DNA from 3 places in the Curtobacterium citri genome. Region 1 is predicted to be linked to each of the others. Evidence: predicted binding sites of a transcription regulator. Region 1 holds the regulator's gene; each other region holds the start of a gene.
What was found. The regulator HspR, encoded in region 1, represses chaperone genes until heat shock. The targets are predictions, from matches to a motif close to AAGTTGAGTCNNNNNGACTCAACTT.

Region 1 (5,361 bases):
CTCATCGACCGCAACACCGCGATCCCGACCAAGCGCAGCGAGACCTTCACGACCGCCGACGACAACCAGCCGTCGGTCGCGATCCAGGTCTTCCAGGGCGAGCGCGAGTTCACCCGTGACAACAAGCCGCTCGGCACCTTCGAGCTCACCGGCATCGCGCCGGCTCCCCGTGGCGTCCCGCAGGTCGAGGTCACCTTCGACATCGACGCGAACGGCATCGTGCACGTGTCCGCGAAGGACAAGGGCACCGGCAAGGAGCAGTCGATGGTCATCTCCGGCGGCTCCTCGCTGCCGAAGGAGGACATCGAGCGCATGGTCCGCGAGGCCGAGGAGCACGCGGCCGAGGACAAGGCCCGTCGCGAGGCGAACGAGCGTCGCAACCAGGCCGAGCAGCTCGTCTACTCGATCGAGAAGCTCATCAAGGAGAACGACGACAAGCTCCCCGCGGACGTCAAGTCCGAGGTGCAGGGCGACGTCGACGCCCTCAAGTCCGCGCTCGCGGGTGACGACGACGAGGCCGTGAAGAGCGCCTTCGACAAGCTCAACGAGTCGCAGGGCAAGCTCGGCCAGGCCATCTACAGCCAGCAGGACGCGGGTGCCGCGGCCGGTGGCGAGCAGCCGGCCGGCGACCAGGGCCAGCAGCAGGCGGACGACGAGGACATCGTCGACGCCGAGGTCGTGGACGACGAGGACGACAAGGACAAGAAGTAACGATGACGGATCCCAAGGACAACGTGCCCGAGGACGGCGAGCCACACGTCGAGGGCGACGCCACCAACGCGCAGGAGCCCGAGGACCTCGTCGAGGCGGAGGGGCCGGACGTCGAAGTGCCGACGGACGCCCCCGCCGCCGGGGGGCCGGACAACGACCTGTCGCCGGAGGACCAGGCCCTGCTCGACGACGCAGCACGTGGCATGGAAGAGGACAAGCTCTCGCAGTCCGACCGCGACCTCGTCGCCGACATGCGCACGGACATGCTCCGGGCGCAGGCGGAGCTCGTGAACTTCCGGAAGCGCGTCGAGCGCGACCGCGAGGCGAACCGCGACGCCGTCATCGCCGAGGTCGTCCGCGCCCTGCTGCCGGCCCTCGACGACCTCACCCGCGCCGAGGCGCACGGGGACCTGACGGAGGGCCCCATGCAGGTCATCGGGCAGAAGATCCGCGGCGGCTTCGAGAAGTTCAAGCTGGTGCAGATCGGCGAGAAGGGCGAGCCCTTCGACCCGAACGTGCACGAGGCGATCGTGCAGCTGCCCACGCCGGGTGCGACCGACCAGACCGTCGCGGACGTCGTGGAGCCGGGCTACAAGCTCGGCGACCGCGTGCTCCGTGCGGCCAAGGTCGCCGTCGCGGTCCCGGCCTGACGCCCGGGAGGAGGTAGGGATTCATGGCCAGTCAGGACTGGTTCGACAAGGACTTCTACAAGGTCCTCGGCGTCGACAAGACGGCGAGCGACGCTGAGCTGAAGAAGACCTACCGGAAGCTCGCCCGGCAGTACCACCCGGACTCCAACCCGGGTGACGCTGCGGCCGAGTCCCGCTTCAAGGAGATCAGCGAGGCCTACTCGGTGCTCTCCGACAAGGAGCAGCGCACCGAGTACGACCAGGTCCGCGCCATGGGCTCGGGCGCCCGCTTCACCGCGGGCGGCCCGGGCGCCCAGGGCGGCTTCGAGGACGTCTTCGGTGGCATGTTCGGGCAGCAGGGCGGTGGCGGGCAGCGCGTCCGCTTCGGCCAGGGCGGCGGCGGTGCCGGCGGCTTCGAGGACATCCTCGGCGGCATGTTCGGTGGCGGCGGCTTCGGGCAGAACTCCGGCGGCTTCCGCGGCTTCGGTGGTCCGACCAAGGGCCGCGACGTCACGGCGTCGACGACGCTCGACTTCACCACCGCGATCACCGGTGACACCGTGAAGCTCTCGCAGGGCAACGGCCGGCCGGTGAACGTCCGCATCCCCGCGGGCGTCGCCGACGGGCAGAAGATCCGCCTGCGCGGGCGCGGCGAGCCGAGCCCGGACGGGGGAGAGGCCGGCGACCTGGTCGTCAGTGTCGCCGTCCGGAGGCACCCGGTGTTCGAGCGCGACGGGCAGCACCTGCGGGTGGACGTCCCCGTGACGTTCGCCGAGGCCGCCCTCGGCGCGACGATCCAGGTGCCGACGCTCGGCGGCGAGCCCGTCAAGCTGAAGGTCGCCCCCGGCACACCGTCCGGTCGCGTCCTGCGCGTCAAGGGACGCGGGGTCACGACGAAGAGCGGCACCGGCGACCTCCTCGCGACCGTGCAGGTCGCGGTGCCGTCGCACCTGTCGGACAAGCAGCGCGAGGCCGTCGAGGCCCTCCGCGCCGTACTGCCCGACGAGGACCCCCGCGAGGACCTCCTCGCGAAGGCGCGCAGCTAGCGCTGCTCGCATGAGCCAGCCTGGAGGCTCGGCGCGGCTTCCTGACGGGCGCTCGCCGAGCCTCCAGGCTGGTCCTGCACCACGCGGACGACGGAAAGGAACGAACCATGACCGACATGGACGAGAACTCGCCCGTCTTCGCGATCGCGGTTGCGGCGGAGCTCGCGGAGATGCACCCGCAGACGCTGCGGCAGTACGACCGGCTCGGCCTGGTCGTTCCGGGCCGCACGCGCGGCGGCTCCCGCCGGTACTCGATGCGCGACGTCGCGCAGCTGCGCGAGATCGCGCGGCTCGGTTCCGAGGGCGTGTCGTTGGAGGGGATCCGGCGGGTGCTCGACCTCGAGAACGAGAACCAGCTGCTGCGTGATCGTGTGCGCGAACTCGAGCGGGCGTTGGCCGACCAGCTCATCGCGCGCCCGGGCGCTCGCGTCTTCGCGGCGACGACGACCGGCGGCGCCGTGCCGTTGCGGGCGGGTATGCGCCCCCAGCGGAACACCGCGGTGGTGCTCTACCGACCGCAGCACTGAAACACCGTATTCCACCTTCTGGTTCAGTGGAGGCGTCCGTTCCGGACCCCACCGACCACCAGGAGGACCCTTGCGAACACCGTCCCTGCGGCGTCTGGCCGCGATCACCTGCGCCGCGCTCGCCCTCGTACTCGTCAGCCCTGCCACGGGCGCTTCTGCGGTGCCCGAGGCGTCGTCCGAGCAGCTGTTCGACGCCGCGACCGGCGCACGGACGTCTCCGGACCACCACGTGCAGCCGCGCGAGTTCGCCTTCGCACAGACACCGTCCGGCGTGAGCGTCCGGTCAGCGGCCTCGGGCTACTACGTCTTCGCCAAGCCGCAGTGCACCGGGGCGTGCTGGAACGTCAAGAGCCTGATCGACCGTGACGGCGAGCGCATCGCGGACCGGGTCGACACGACGGGCGGCTACTTCGTCCCGTGGCCGGCGTCGTGGGCGGAGGGCCAGACCCGGGATGCCGGGACCGTGTACAGCTCGGTGTACGACGGCTTGTGGTGGTACTGGAACTCGAACAAGGGTGTCCGGCTCGGCAACGTGACCAGGCCGTACGAGACCGCTCCACTGCGAATCAACTCCACGGGCAAGGACGACGCGGCCCGCACCATGACCGTCGCCGGTCAGGCGACGAAGCACGCCTCGATCCGGCTGCAGGGCGGCGGCGAGCTGGCCACGGCGGACGCGAAGGGGCTCTGGTCGGCGACGATCGGGGGGCTCTCGCTCGGGTCGAACACGCGGACGATCCAGCAGTACGTCGGTGGCCAGTTCGTGGACGAGCAGAGCGCGTCGGTGACGATCGTCGACCCGGTCAAGACGGACCAGATCGTCGGGGAGCCGGGTACGGCCGAGCTCACGCGGGGTGGGACCTCCGACGTGTCCGTGACCTACACCGCGAAGTCCGCGTTCACGACGCCGAACGGTCGGTTGACGCTCCAGGCGCCGGCGGGGGCGACGTTCGCTCCCGGACAGGACCAGCAGCGCGGTGAGTACCTCGACGGCGACACCTGGCGGACCTTCGGCGGCAACTCGATCGTCGGCGGCGAGCGCTCCACCGACGGGACCCGGTACGAGTACCAGCTGGGGAACCGCAACTGGGACGTGGCCGCGGGTCAGCAGTTCCGCTTCACCTTCCGTGTCGAGACGCCGGCGGACGTCGCCACCACCTCGGGTGCGATGACCGGCACGCTCGCCGGGGGCTTCACGAACGCGACCTTCGACACGACGGCGCGCACCACGACGACCGTCGTCGGCAGGCCGTTCACCGCCGCCGTGCGCTTCTCGGAGGACGTCACCCAGCGTGCGACGCTCTCGGGGACGGGGCAGGCGGGATCCACCGTCTCGATCGGCGGAGCGTGGTTCGTACCCCAGCCGGTGACGGTGGCGTCCGACGGCACGTGGTCGGTGACGATCCCGGCGCCGGACGCCTCGGGAGCGAAGACCCTGACGGTCACGCAGACGACCTCGGGACAGCCGACCGGTTCGGTGGAGGTCCCGGTGGACTACGGCAACGGCGTGCGCATCTACTCGCCCGCCGACGGGTTCCAGATCACCCCGGTCTGGGACACGGTCCGGGTCAGCGGCACGGCGGAGCCCGGTGCGCGGGTCAGCCTCGGTGAGGGCGGCGACGCAGACCGGTACGGGACGGTGACCGCCGACGCGGACGGCAGGTGGGCGATCACGACGACACCGCTCACCATCGAGGAGCACCGGCTCGTCGCCACCGCGCTCTCGAAGGGCGCGAACACGACGACCGACCGGGTGCTCGTCGTGCCGGCGTCCTGATCGAGGACCCGACCGTCGGCACGGGCCCGGGAGCGCACCGAGCGGTGCGTTCCCGGGCCCGTCCTCGTCCGGCGCCCACCGCGGGCCAGGGGAGGGCGAGCGTCAGGGCTCCGGGTCCGAACGGACGTCGTCCAGGGTGGCGTCGACCACCGGGCACCGGCGCGGTGCCGGTCGTTCGTCCTCGGGCAGGCAACGCGCCGTCCGGCGGGACCGCACGTCGGCGATCACGGCTCGGAGGCAGGTGCTGCACACGTCAGGCCCGTCCGCGGTCGGGGTCCTGCAGCAGGTGCACCGTCCAGGTCGCCCGTTCCGCTAGTCGCCCGTCGCGGCAGTCGATCGCGACACGGAGTGCCACGAGCCCGTTGCGGATGTGCTCCCACGGCAGCGCGGCACGGATGTCGTCGTGCCGGAGGCGGTACGTCAGGCCGTCGAGGGCGCCGCTCAGGGTCGACGCCAGCAGCGGGTTGTCGCACGCGGTGATGAACGTCCGGTAGACCGGGGTGATCGCGTCGGCGCCCCACTGCCACGTGGGCATCGCCATGCAGTCGAGCACGAGGCCGACGCGGCGGAAGAGCGCTGCACGGTCACGGTCCTCCATGTCGCCGATGGTGGTCCGCACGACGCCGCCGAAGAGCAGACCCAGCGCCTGCAGGGTCGGCACGAGCTCGTCG
Region 2 (5,361 bases), on a different contig from region 1:
TCAGGCCGAGCACGGCCGCGGCACCGAGCGCGATCCAGGCGCGCGGGCGCGCGGTCCAGAGCAGTGAGCGGGCTCGTGTCCGCCAGGTCGTCGGTCCGGCCGGGAGGCCCGCCCCACCCCCGTCGTCCACCGCGCCCCCGTCGCTCCCCGGCTCGGTACCGGCGGTGCCGGTCCGTCCCGCCGGCTCGGCTCCCGTCGTCGTCGCCGCGCCACCGTCGGACGCCCGGTGCGTGCCGGGGTCGGGTCGTGTGTCGCGGTGCAGACGTGCGTCGGGCTCCGGCCGGGCGTCGTGATCCGTCCGCATGTCCTGTTCTGGTCGCGCGTCGGGGTCCTGTCGCACGTCGAGGTCCCGGAGCGCGGCCCGCGCCCGAGCGGCGGCCTCGGCCGACGACCCGGCACCCCACGCGAGCGCCTCGAGTCGTGCCCGTTCCGCGGTGACGTCGTCGTCTGCCATGCGCACTCCCGGTCCGGACGCACCGGACGTCGCCCATGTTCCCACCGAGGCGCAGCGCCGTCCGCCCCGGTGCGGGGGCCGGCCGGTCCGCGTACCCGCCCAGTTCGAGGGGGTAGACGGGAGCCATGAGCCCCGACCGTGACCCCGCGTCCGCCACCGACGTGCCGACGACCCCGCCCACGACGGACCGGCACGGCGCGCCACACGACGAACGGCCCGGCGAGGAACGACACGACGCCGTCCGGCACGACGCCGACCCGGAGACCCTCGAGGCGCTCAGTCACGACACCCAGTCCGGCGAGGCCGACTACGTCGCGACGAGCCCCGGGGGGAGCGGCACCGAGCGCCACGTGCCGACGCCCGACGAGGAGCAGGGCCGCGGGTCGGAGTACGACCCGGTCGACCAGGGCCCGCAGCAGGAGGGCCAGGGCGGCTAGGCACCCTGGCGGCACCGACCGAGCTCAGCGCACCAGTCGCCGCAGCACGGCCCGCTCGCCGAGCGTCCACACCGCACTCGTGACGACGTACAGCGTCGCGGCGAGCGGGACCACCGCGGCGAAGGCGACGGAGACGAACGGCACCCACCGGGCCACGGCCGCCCCGGTCCCGCCGCCGGGCGTTCCGGGAACCGGTGCGTCGACGGGGTTCCAGCGGGAACCGGCACGCCGCGACAGCTCGACCGTGACGGCGAGCACGCCGAGCAGCACGAGCACGATCCAGGCGTGCGTCCAGAGCGGTCCTGCCAGCACCGCGAGGAGCGTGTGTCCGAGCGGGATGTCGACGAGGGTGGAGTCGAGCAGGGCGTTCGCGGCGCCCGCGACGGACGCGTGGGTGAAGAGCGTGTACACGAGCGACAGGACCGGAGCCTGCGCGAGCACCGGCAGGCAGCCGGCGAGCGGCGAGACGTGCTCCGCCGTGTACAGCCGCTGCAGCGCCTCCTGGAGCCGACGCGTGTCGCTGCCGTACCGACGGCGGAGTGCTGCGATCTGCGGCGCCAGGCGACGGCGGTCCCGTTCGGCCCGCACCTGCAGCACGGCGAGCGGGACGAGCGCCGTGCGGACGGCGAGCGTGACGAGGACGATCGCGAGTGCGGCCGCGGCGGCCCCCGCGACGGGCGCGAGCCCGTCGGTGAGGGCGGTGAGCAGGTCGGCGCCGGCGTGCAGCAGGCTCCCGACGACGGGCAGGGTGGTGACGTCCATGACGATCCGTTCGGTGGAGGGGTACGCGGTCGCGTGACCCGACCACCCGCGGGTGGTCAGGCCGGCGTCACCGCGCCCGGCGCTCGCGACCGCACGTGACCATCGGCGTCCGGGTGCCGCCACCCGATCCGCGTCGGCCGTTCGACGGCCTCCCTCGTCCGGCCGTCGGCGGTCGGGTCGACGTCGAGCCCGAGCACCGTGGCGAGCACGCGGACGACGAAGACCGTCGCGGCCACCGCCGCCAGGCCGAGGGCGGCGACGGCGAGCAGCGGCGCGGGGGAGGCCACCGAGGCGTCACCGAGCTGGAGCGCGGCGACGGCACGCAGCAGGAGCTCGATGACGGTCATGGTCGGTTCAGCGTAACGCCCGCGTGCCGCGGCGGACCGTCGGGTGTGGACGGGCAGGATCACAGGCATGACCGCAGGATCGCCGAGCACCCCAGCGACCCTCGCCCTCGAGCGGGCGGGGATCCCGTTCACGCCGCACGTCTACGAGCACCACGAGACGGCGACGAACTTCGGCGAGGAAGCAGCCGCGGCGCTCGGCCTCCGCGAGGAGCAGGTCTTCAAGACCCTGGTGGTCTCGGTCGACGGGCAGCTCGCGGTCGCGGTCGTCCCCGTCGCGAACCGACTCGACCTCAAGGCGATCGCCGCAGCCCTGGGCGGCAAGAAGGCGACGCTGGCGCAGCCGGCCCTCGCCGAGAAGCGGACCGGGTACGTCGTCGGCGGGATCAGTCCGGTCGGGCAGAAGACGCCGCTCCGCACGGTCGTCGACGAGTCGGCGCTGACCTACCCGAGCATCTTCGTCTCCGGAGGCCGTCGCGGGTTCGACATCGAGGTCGCTCCGACCGACCTCGTCCGCGTCACCGACGCCTCGACCGCGGCCATCGCGCGGACCTGAACAGGACCCCGGCGCGGACCTGAGTCGAGCCGACGCAACTTCTTCCACCTCCCGGGAATGACCCGGCGCCTCCTGCGTTGCATTGAGTCGAAGGCACTCAAGTTCCCCAGGAGGTCCCGTTGCCAGAGACGTTCGGCCCGACCGGCAGCAGCGACGCGTTCGACGCGTTCCTCGCCCGCCTGCTCGCGGCACAGCAGTCCGGCGCCCAGCGGTCCGTACCGTTCGGGCGACCGGTCGACATCACGCGGCTGCTCAGCCGCCGCACGCACGACCTGCTCCAGCGCACCGCCGAGTACGCGGCGTCGCAGGGGCAGCGCGAGATCGACGCCCTGCACGTCCTGCACGTGCTCGTGGGCGCCGACCCCTTCGCCGCGGTGCTCCGCCACGCCGGCGTCGACCCCGAGCGCTTCGCCGCCGAGGTCGAGGAGCGCCTCCCCGCCCCGACCGACGAGCCCGTCGAGGGGCGCCCGACGCTGACCGGCACCGCGCAGCGGATCCTGCTCGAGGCGACCCAGGCCGCCAAGGGCTTCGGCAGCACCTACACCGACCCCGAGCACGTCTTCTTCGCGCTCGTCACCGACCAGGACACCGTCGCCGGGCAGCTGCTCGCGAGCGCCGGTGTCACCCCGCAGGCCGTGCAGGACTTCGCCCAGCAGGCCGCGGCAGCAGCACGAGAGGGGCGCCCGATGCCCGACACCACGACGACCGAGAGCGACACCCCGACGCTCGACCAGTTCGGCACCGATCTCACCGAGCGCGCCCGCGACGGTCGCATCGACCCGGTGATCGGCCGTGCCGACGAGATCGAGCAGACGGTCGAGATCCTGCTCCGTCGCACGAAGAACAACCCCGTCCTCATCGGTGAGCCCGGTGTCGGCAAGACGGCCATCGTCGAGGGCCTCGCGCAGCGCATCGCCGACGGCGACGTGCCCGTCCTCCTGCAGGGCAAGCGCGTGGTCGCTCTCGACCTGCCCGGCATGCTCGCCGGCACCCGCTACCGCGGTGACTTCGAGGAGCGCCTGACGAAGGCGATGGACGAGATCGCGGCACACGCCGACGAGCTCATCGTGTTCGTCGACGAGCTCCACACGGTCGTCGGTGCGGGCGGCGGCGGCGAGGGCGGCTCGATGGACGCCGGCAACATCCTCAAGCCCCGACTGGCGCGCGGCGACCTGCACCTGGTCGGCGCGACGACCCTGAACGAGTACCGGCGCATCGAGAAGGACGCCGCGCTCGAGCGTCGCTTCCAGCCGGTCACGGTGGGGGAGCCGAGCGTCGAGGACGCCGTCGCGATCCTCGGTGGGCTCGCCCCTCGGTACGCCGAGCACCACGACGTCGAGTACACGCCCGAGGCCCTCCGCGCCGCGGTCGAGCTCTCGCACCGCTACGTCACGGACCGGCACCTGCCGGACAAGGCCATCGACCTCGTCGACCAGGCGGGCGCCCGTCGTCGTCTCGCCCTGTCGGGCGACGTCGACACCGAGGCGCTCCGCGACCAGGTCGCCGAGCTGCATGCCGACAAGGACCGCGCGGTGGCCGACGAGCGGTACGAGGAGGCGTCGCGCCTGCGCGACGAGATCGACGGACTGGAGGCGCGGATCACCGCAGCCTCCTCGGGTGACGGGAGCAGCGCCTCCCGTCCGACCCCCGCCGACCGCACGATCACGGAGGCCGACATCGCCGAGGTGGTGTCCCGCGCCACCGGCATCCCCGCGACGCGCCTGACGCAGGGCGACCGCTCCCGGCTCGCCTCCCTCGAGGACGAGCTCCACGAGCGCGTCGTCGGCCAGGACGACGCCGTGCGCGCCGTCGCGACCGCGGTCCGGCGCAGCCGCACCGGCATGGGCGACCCGCGTCGCCCGGTCGGCAGCTTCCTGTTCCTCGGCCCGACGGGCGTCGGCAAGACCGAGCTCGCGAAGGCCCTCGCCGGGTCGCTGTTCGGCGACGAGTCCGCCATGCTCCGCTTCGACATGAGCGAGTTCGGCGAACGGCACACCGTGTCCCGCCTGGTCGGTGCCCCTCCCGGGTACGTCGGCTACGACGAGGCCGGGCAGCTCACGGAGCGCGTCCGTCGCAACCCGTACTCGGTGATCCTGCTCGACGAGGTCGAGAAGGCCCACCCCGACGTCTTCAACCTGCTGCTGCAGGTGCTGGACGACGGACGGCTCACCGACGGGCAGGGGCGCACGGTCGACTTCCGCAACACGGTCGTCATCATGACGTCGAACATCGGGTCGGAGTTCCTCGCGTCCCGCTCCGGGGCCCTCGGGTTCTCGGCATCGGCGGACGGCGGCTACACCGAGGACGACCTGCGCGCCCGCGTCATGGGCCGGCTGCGCGAGTCGATGCGGCCGGAGTTCATCAACCGGATCGACGACATCGTGCTGTTCCGCAAGCTCGAGCGCGGACAGCTCCGGTCGATCGTCGACCTGCTGCTGCAGGACACCGCGCTCCGGCTCCTCGCGCAGAGCATGACCCTGTCGGTGTCGGACGCTGCAACCGACTGGCTCGCCGAGCACGGCTACGAGCCGGAGTACGGCGCCCGCCCGCTCCGGCGGCTGATCCAGCGCGAGGTCGACGACCGCATCGCGACCCTGGTGGTGGACGAGCAGGCGCACGACGGTGACACCGTCCGGATCGACGTCGAGGACGGCGGGCTCGTGGCCCGCGCATCCGCCCCGGCAACGGTCTAGCCGCAACCACGCGCAGCACGGCCCCGGTACCCCAGCGGTACCGGGGCCGTGCTGCGTCCGCGTGTTCTGCGATGCAATTCCAGAAATGTGGGAAGAAAGGGTTGCGCTCGCATTC
Region 3 (5,361 bases), on a different contig from region 1:
GTCGTCCGGCCCGGACGGCAGAACTGTTTCACGGCGCGAACGATCAGCGCAACGAACCTTTTGCGTTCTGTACGGTTCGCGCAGCACCCCACGGGGCGGGGCCAGGATGGGTCCCATGGCCTACATCGCCGCGGACGACCGCTACGACTCCATGCCCTACCGCCGGACCGGCCGCTCGGGCCTCGATCTGCCGCTGCTCTCGCTCGGCTACTGGCACAACTTCGGGGACGACAAGCCGTTCGAGACGCAGCGTGCGATCAGCCGCCGCGCCTTCGACCTCGGCATCACGCACCACGACCTCGCCAACAACTACGGGCCGCCCTACGGCGCGGCCGAGGTGAACTTCGGTCGGCTCATGCGCGAGGACTTCCGGCCGTACCGCGACGAGATGGTGGTGTCGACCAAGGCCGGGTGGGACATGTGGCCCGGCCCGTACGGTCAGGGCGGCGGCTCGCGGAAGTACGTGCTCGCGTCGCTCGACCAGTCCCTGCAGCGCACGGGCCTCGACTACGTCGACGTCTTCTACTCGCACCGCCTCGACGCCTCGACGCCGCTCGAGGAGACGATGGGCGCGCTGCACACCGCCGTGCAGCAGGGCAAGGCGCTGTACGTCGGCATCTCGTCCTACGACGCCGAGCGCTCCCGGCAGGCCGCCGCGATCCTCCGCGACCTCGGGACCCCGCTGCTCATCCACCAGCCCTCGTACTCGATGCTCAACCGCTGGATCGAGACCGAGGGGCTCCTCGACGCCGCCGGCGACCTGGGCTTCGGTGTGATCGGCTTCACCGCCCTCGCGCAGGGCCTGCTCACGGGGCGGTACCTCGACGGGGTGCCCTCGGACTCGCGCGCGGCGGCGGGCAAGTCCCTCGACGCCGGCACCCTGACGGACGAGGTCGTCGAGCACCTCCGGGCGTTGAACGACATCGCGTCCGAGCGCGGGCAGAGCCTGGCGCAGCTCGCGCTCGCGTGGGCGCTCCGCGACGAGCGGGTGACCTCGCTCGTGATCGGTGCGTCGCGCGTCGAGCAGCTCGAGCAGAACGTCGCGGCGCTCGGGAACCTGTCGTTCACCGACGACGAGCTCCGCCGGATCGACGAGCACTCGGTCGGCGTCCTCGACGTCGACCTGTGGTCCGGCGCCCGTTCCGGCCAGGTGAGCTGACCCCCGCCCGCGCCCCCGCCTCTTCCGGAAGCGGGGGCGGAAGGGTCGCGTCAGGCCAGGCCGAGCCGCGCGTCGAGCACCTCGAGCAGCCGCTGCCGGAACGGCACCGACGACCACCCGTGGTCCGCCCCCTCGACGACCGTCAGGACGGCGCCCGGCAGGAGCTCGGCGTAGCGGCGCCCGTACGACACCGGCACGATCGCGTCCTCGGTGCCGTGCACGACGTCCGCCGGGCCGGTGTAGTCGGCGACGGGCGCGTACACGTCGAGACCGTCCTCGACGTCGGCGATGAACGCCGTGCCGAGCACCATCCCACCGAAGTCGAACCACCCCTGCTCCCGCGCCGGGGCGAGGGGCTGGCCCTGGATCGCGTCGTGCTCGGTGATGTCGTCGACGACGACGCCCGCCGGCGACCACAGCGTCAGGCTGCGGACCGCGTCCGGCACCCGGGCCGCGGCGAGCGCCGACTCCACCGCGCCGAGGCTGTGCGCGACGACGTGCACGCCCTGCCCCCGGTCGGCGGCGCGGATCATCGCGACGACCTGCTCGACCTCGTCACGGATGGTGATGTCGGCGAACTCGCCGTCGCTCGCGCCCTGTCCGAGCCGGTCGTGGCTGCGGACCACCGCGCCCCGGGCGACCAGGTGCCGTGCGGTCTGCACGAACAACTGGTGACCGCCGAGGGCGCTGTCGCTGAAGCCGTGGACGAGCAGCACGACGGGGGCGTCCCGTGCGGCGCCGTCCCGCGGTTCCCACTGCCACCCGCGGATCGTCGACCCGCGGTGCTCGAGGGTCGTCGCGGTGGTCCGGGGGTCGACCCCGCGCAGGGGCACGCCACCCATCAGTTCGTCCGGTCCGCCCACCCGGCCGGCAGGTCGCCGGGCGCGGTGTCGACCACGGACTCGTCGTCCTCGCCGACGTGCTCGAACAGCGTGATGTGCGCGAACTCGGGGACCACGTAGATCGGGTAGGTCGGTCCCTCGTCGCGGAACCGCTGCATCTCGTCGAGGTGGTCGTTCTGGAAGAGCACGGTCTTCTGCCCGTCGAGCTCGATCCAGCGCGGGAAGAAGATGGTGCCGTGCAGGACGCGCTGCTCGGGCAGGACGTTCACGACGACGCTGGTGCCGGTCGGCTCGTTCCAGGAGACCTTGTAGACGCCGGGCGCCAGCGCGACGAGGTCGACCGTCTGGTCCTTGACCCAGCGACCGCCGACGTGGCCGGTGTGGATGCGGTAGTCGATGGTCGTGGCGTTCTTGACGTACATCTCGTACTGCCAGCCGTTGGCGTACGTGTAGACGAAGCGGTGGCCGACGATGCCGGTCAGGTCCTGGGGCGGTTCGGGGTGTTCGACGGAGGTGGTGGTGTCCATGTCCCCAGCGTGCACCCGAAGTGGTTTTGTTGCAAACAAAACTGCCTGGTAGTCTGCCGAGCATGCGGGGTACCGGGGATGAGACGGCACGGGTCGCACGGCGCCTGAGCGACCGGATCGGTCCGTTCCGCCGGACGCTCCTGCGGACCTCGCGCGTCGCCGCCGGCCTGCCCGACATCCCGGACGCCCAGGTCGAGGTCATGCGGGCGCTCGGGGCCGACGAGGCCGGCTCCGCACCGTCGGCACTGGCGTCCCGCCTCGGCCTGGCGCGCTCGACCGTCAGCAACCTCGTGTCGTCGATGGAGCAGGCGGGCCTCGTCGAACGGCGGCTCGTCGGCGGCGACGGACGGCGGGCCACCGTGCACCTGACCCCGCTCGCGACCGAGCGACTCCGCACCTACGACGAGGCCGCGACCACCGTCCTCGTGGACGCCCTGGGTCGCCTGTCCGCGGACGACCGCGCCGCGCTGGCCGCCGCCCTCCCCGCCCTCGAGCGCCTGCACCGCGAGATCACCCCGCCGCCCGCATCCTGACTCCCAGTTGCTTCCGAGCGGTCTCTCGGCACTCCTGAGGCGAGAGTGCTACAACAGATCGCAGTTGAGTCGAGGGGACTCAACCAGGACACGAAGGAGTTGATCTCGATGACGATGCAGTTCGACCCGTTCCGCGAGCTCGACCGACTCGCCGGCTCCCTGCTCGGGGCCGGAGCCGGTGCTCCGCGCTCGATGCCGATGGACCTGTACCGCACGGGTGACCACTACGTCCTCGACGTCGACCTGCCGGGCATCGACCCGGGCTCGGTCGACGTGGACGTCGACGGTTCCGTGCTCACCATCCGGGCGGAGCGCACCCTCGGTGCTCCGGAGGGCTCGCAGTGGCTCACCCGCGAACGCCAGCCCGGCACGTTCGTCCGGCAGCTGACGCTCGGCGACCACCTCGACACCGCACGCGTCACCGCCGCGTACGACAACGGCGTGCTGAGCGTGACGATCCCGGTCAAGGAGTCGGCGAAGCCCCGCCGGATCGACGTCACCACCGGTGGCGGCGCCCAGCAGCTCGCGGTCGGCACCGCCGAGCAGTAGGCGGGGGCGCGGTGACGACGTTCATCAACGCGCTCCTCGCCGTCGCGGTCGTCACGGCGGCCCTCGTCGTGACGAGCCTCGACCGCCGGACCGCGGTCCTCCTCGGCGCGGCCGGCAGCACGACGGGCAGCTTCCTCACCTGGCTCGTCGCGCCGGACGCCTGGTCGGAGATCCCGGTCGTGCCGTGGCTCGCGGCGGCCGCCGGGACGGTCGCGCTCATCGTTCTGTGGAGCGCGACGCGGATGTGGTCCGGCATCTTCGAGCCGCCGCGACCGGTTGCGGACGACGACACGGCCGCCCTGGCGACCGTGGGCGCGGAGCAGTGACCACCTGACGGACGGGAGGCCCGGTGCACGCTCGCACCGGGCCTCCCGTCCGCCGTCGGGTCGCGCCGGACGATCCCGTCGGGCGACCCGGGTGACCGTCACTCCTTGTTCAGCTTGTCCTGCACCAGGCCGGCTGTCTTCTCGACCACGTTCGGCAGCTCGGTCGTGCCGTAGAACCGCACGTCCGGGTGCGTGGGCGGCGGCATCGGCACCGACGAGGTGGGGCCGTCGTGGTACGAGTACTCGCCCTTGCCGTCGAACGACGGACCGCTCGCCCACGGGCCGTCACCGGCCTGCTTCCCGTCCGAGAAGTTCAGGTACTGGTAGCTGAACTCCGTGTGCTCCTTCGCCTGCGGGAACTTGTTCGGGACGGGGAAGTCCTCGATCCCCTTCTCGCGCAGCTCGGCGGCGGCCGTGGCCCACATGTTCTGGTGCATCGTGTCGCGGGCCAGGAGGAACGAGAGCAGGTCCCGCACGCCGTGGTCGTCGGTCATGTGGTACAGCCGGGCGACCTGGACCCGGCCCTGCATCTCGGCGTTGGCGTTCGCCGTGAAGTCGGCGAGCAGGTTGCCGCTCGCGGTGATGTAGCTGCCCTGCCAGGGGTTGCCGTTGCTGTCGACGGGGCGCGCGCCCGCGCCGGCGACGATGCCCTGCTGGATGTCGGTGCCCCCGACGACCGCGGCGACCGTGGGGTCGTCCTGCACGGCGTCCTCCGTGATGCCGAGGGGGCTCTTCTCGAGCAGCTGCGCGATCATCGTCGCGAGCATCTCGACGTGGCCCATCTCCTCGGCACCGATGCCGAAGACCATGTCGCGGTACTTGCCGGGCATGTGCATGTTCCACGCCTGGAACTGGTACTGCATCGCGACGGAGATCTCGCCGTACTGACCGCCGAGCACCTCCTGCAGCTTGCGTGCGTACACGGCGTCCGGCTTGTCCGGGGTCGACTTGAACTGGAGTTCCTGCTTGTGGAAGTACATCGCGTTCTCCTGCTTCGCTGGCGGTCGGGTCGTCGGTGCCAACGGTCCGCGCGGCCGTCTGGGTGCCCGTCCGGGCTGGACGGATGGCGCGGGATCGATGGCCGGATCGCGCGGACCGCCGCTGCCGGATCGGCCTACGGTGTGCGGCATGGACCTCGAACTGCGTGACCGTGTCGCCCTCGTCGTCGGCGGACGGGGGTACATCGGCGCCGCCGTCGCCGAGACCCTCCGTCGGGAGGGCGCGCGGGTGGTGGTCGCCTCGCGGAGCGCGGACGGCGACGACGCCGTCGCGATGGACACCGCCTCGCAGGAGTCGGTCGACGCGGCCGTCTCCCGGGTGTTCGAGCAGCACGGCCGCATCGACGTCCTCGTCGTGACCGCGGCGCCGGCGGCCGGCACCCTCGACCCCGAGCGCGCGTCGGACCCGGAGCAGGTCGCGGCGGCG

Region 2: a site for HspR is predicted at 2,633-2,657, ahead of QUG92_RS10420 (ATP-dependent Clp protease ATP-binding subunit). Genes of this name have one in related genera too.
Region 3: a site for HspR is predicted at 3,123-3,147, ahead of QUG92_RS07005 (Hsp20/alpha crystallin family protein). Genes of this name have one in related genera too.

The regions. Positions count from the first base shown of each region.
Region 1 covers NZ_JAUCML010000007.1:63,198-68,558, reverse strand. The annotation lists gene dnaK (molecular chaperone DnaK) at 1-711, shown strand, start outside; gene QUG92_RS11615 (nucleotide exchange factor GrpE) at 714-1,361, shown strand; gene QUG92_RS11610 (DnaJ C-terminal domain-containing protein) at 1,385-2,386, shown strand; gene QUG92_RS11605 (heat shock protein transcriptional repressor HspR) at 2,503-2,913, shown strand; gene QUG92_RS11600 (Ig-like domain-containing protein) at 2,984-4,690, shown strand; gene QUG92_RS11595 (GntR family transcriptional regulator) at 4,944-5,361, opposite strand, start outside.
Region 2 covers NZ_JAUCML010000006.1:29,844-35,204, reverse strand. The annotation lists gene QUG92_RS10445 (hypothetical protein) at 1-454, opposite strand, end outside; gene QUG92_RS10440 (hypothetical protein) at 580-891, shown strand; gene QUG92_RS10435 (YidC/Oxa1 family membrane protein insertase) at 916-1,653, opposite strand; gene QUG92_RS10430 (DUF6412 domain-containing protein) at 1,710-2,000, opposite strand; gene ybaK (Cys-tRNA(Pro) deacylase) at 2,068-2,553, shown strand; gene QUG92_RS10420 (ATP-dependent Clp protease ATP-binding subunit) at 2,673-5,246, shown strand.
Region 3 covers NZ_JAUCML010000003.1:433,899-439,259, reverse strand. The annotation lists gene mgrA (L-glyceraldehyde 3-phosphate reductase) at 116-1,159, shown strand; gene QUG92_RS07020 (alpha/beta hydrolase) at 1,210-2,001, opposite strand; gene QUG92_RS07015 (phenolic acid decarboxylase) at 2,001-2,528, opposite strand; gene QUG92_RS07010 (MarR family winged helix-turn-helix transcriptional regulator) at 2,591-3,061, shown strand; gene QUG92_RS07005 (Hsp20/alpha crystallin family protein) at 3,170-3,610, shown strand; gene QUG92_RS07000 (hypothetical protein) at 3,622-3,936, shown strand; gene QUG92_RS06995 (manganese catalase) at 4,035-4,916, opposite strand; gene QUG92_RS06990 (SDR family NAD(P)-dependent oxidoreductase) at 5,065-5,361, shown strand, end outside.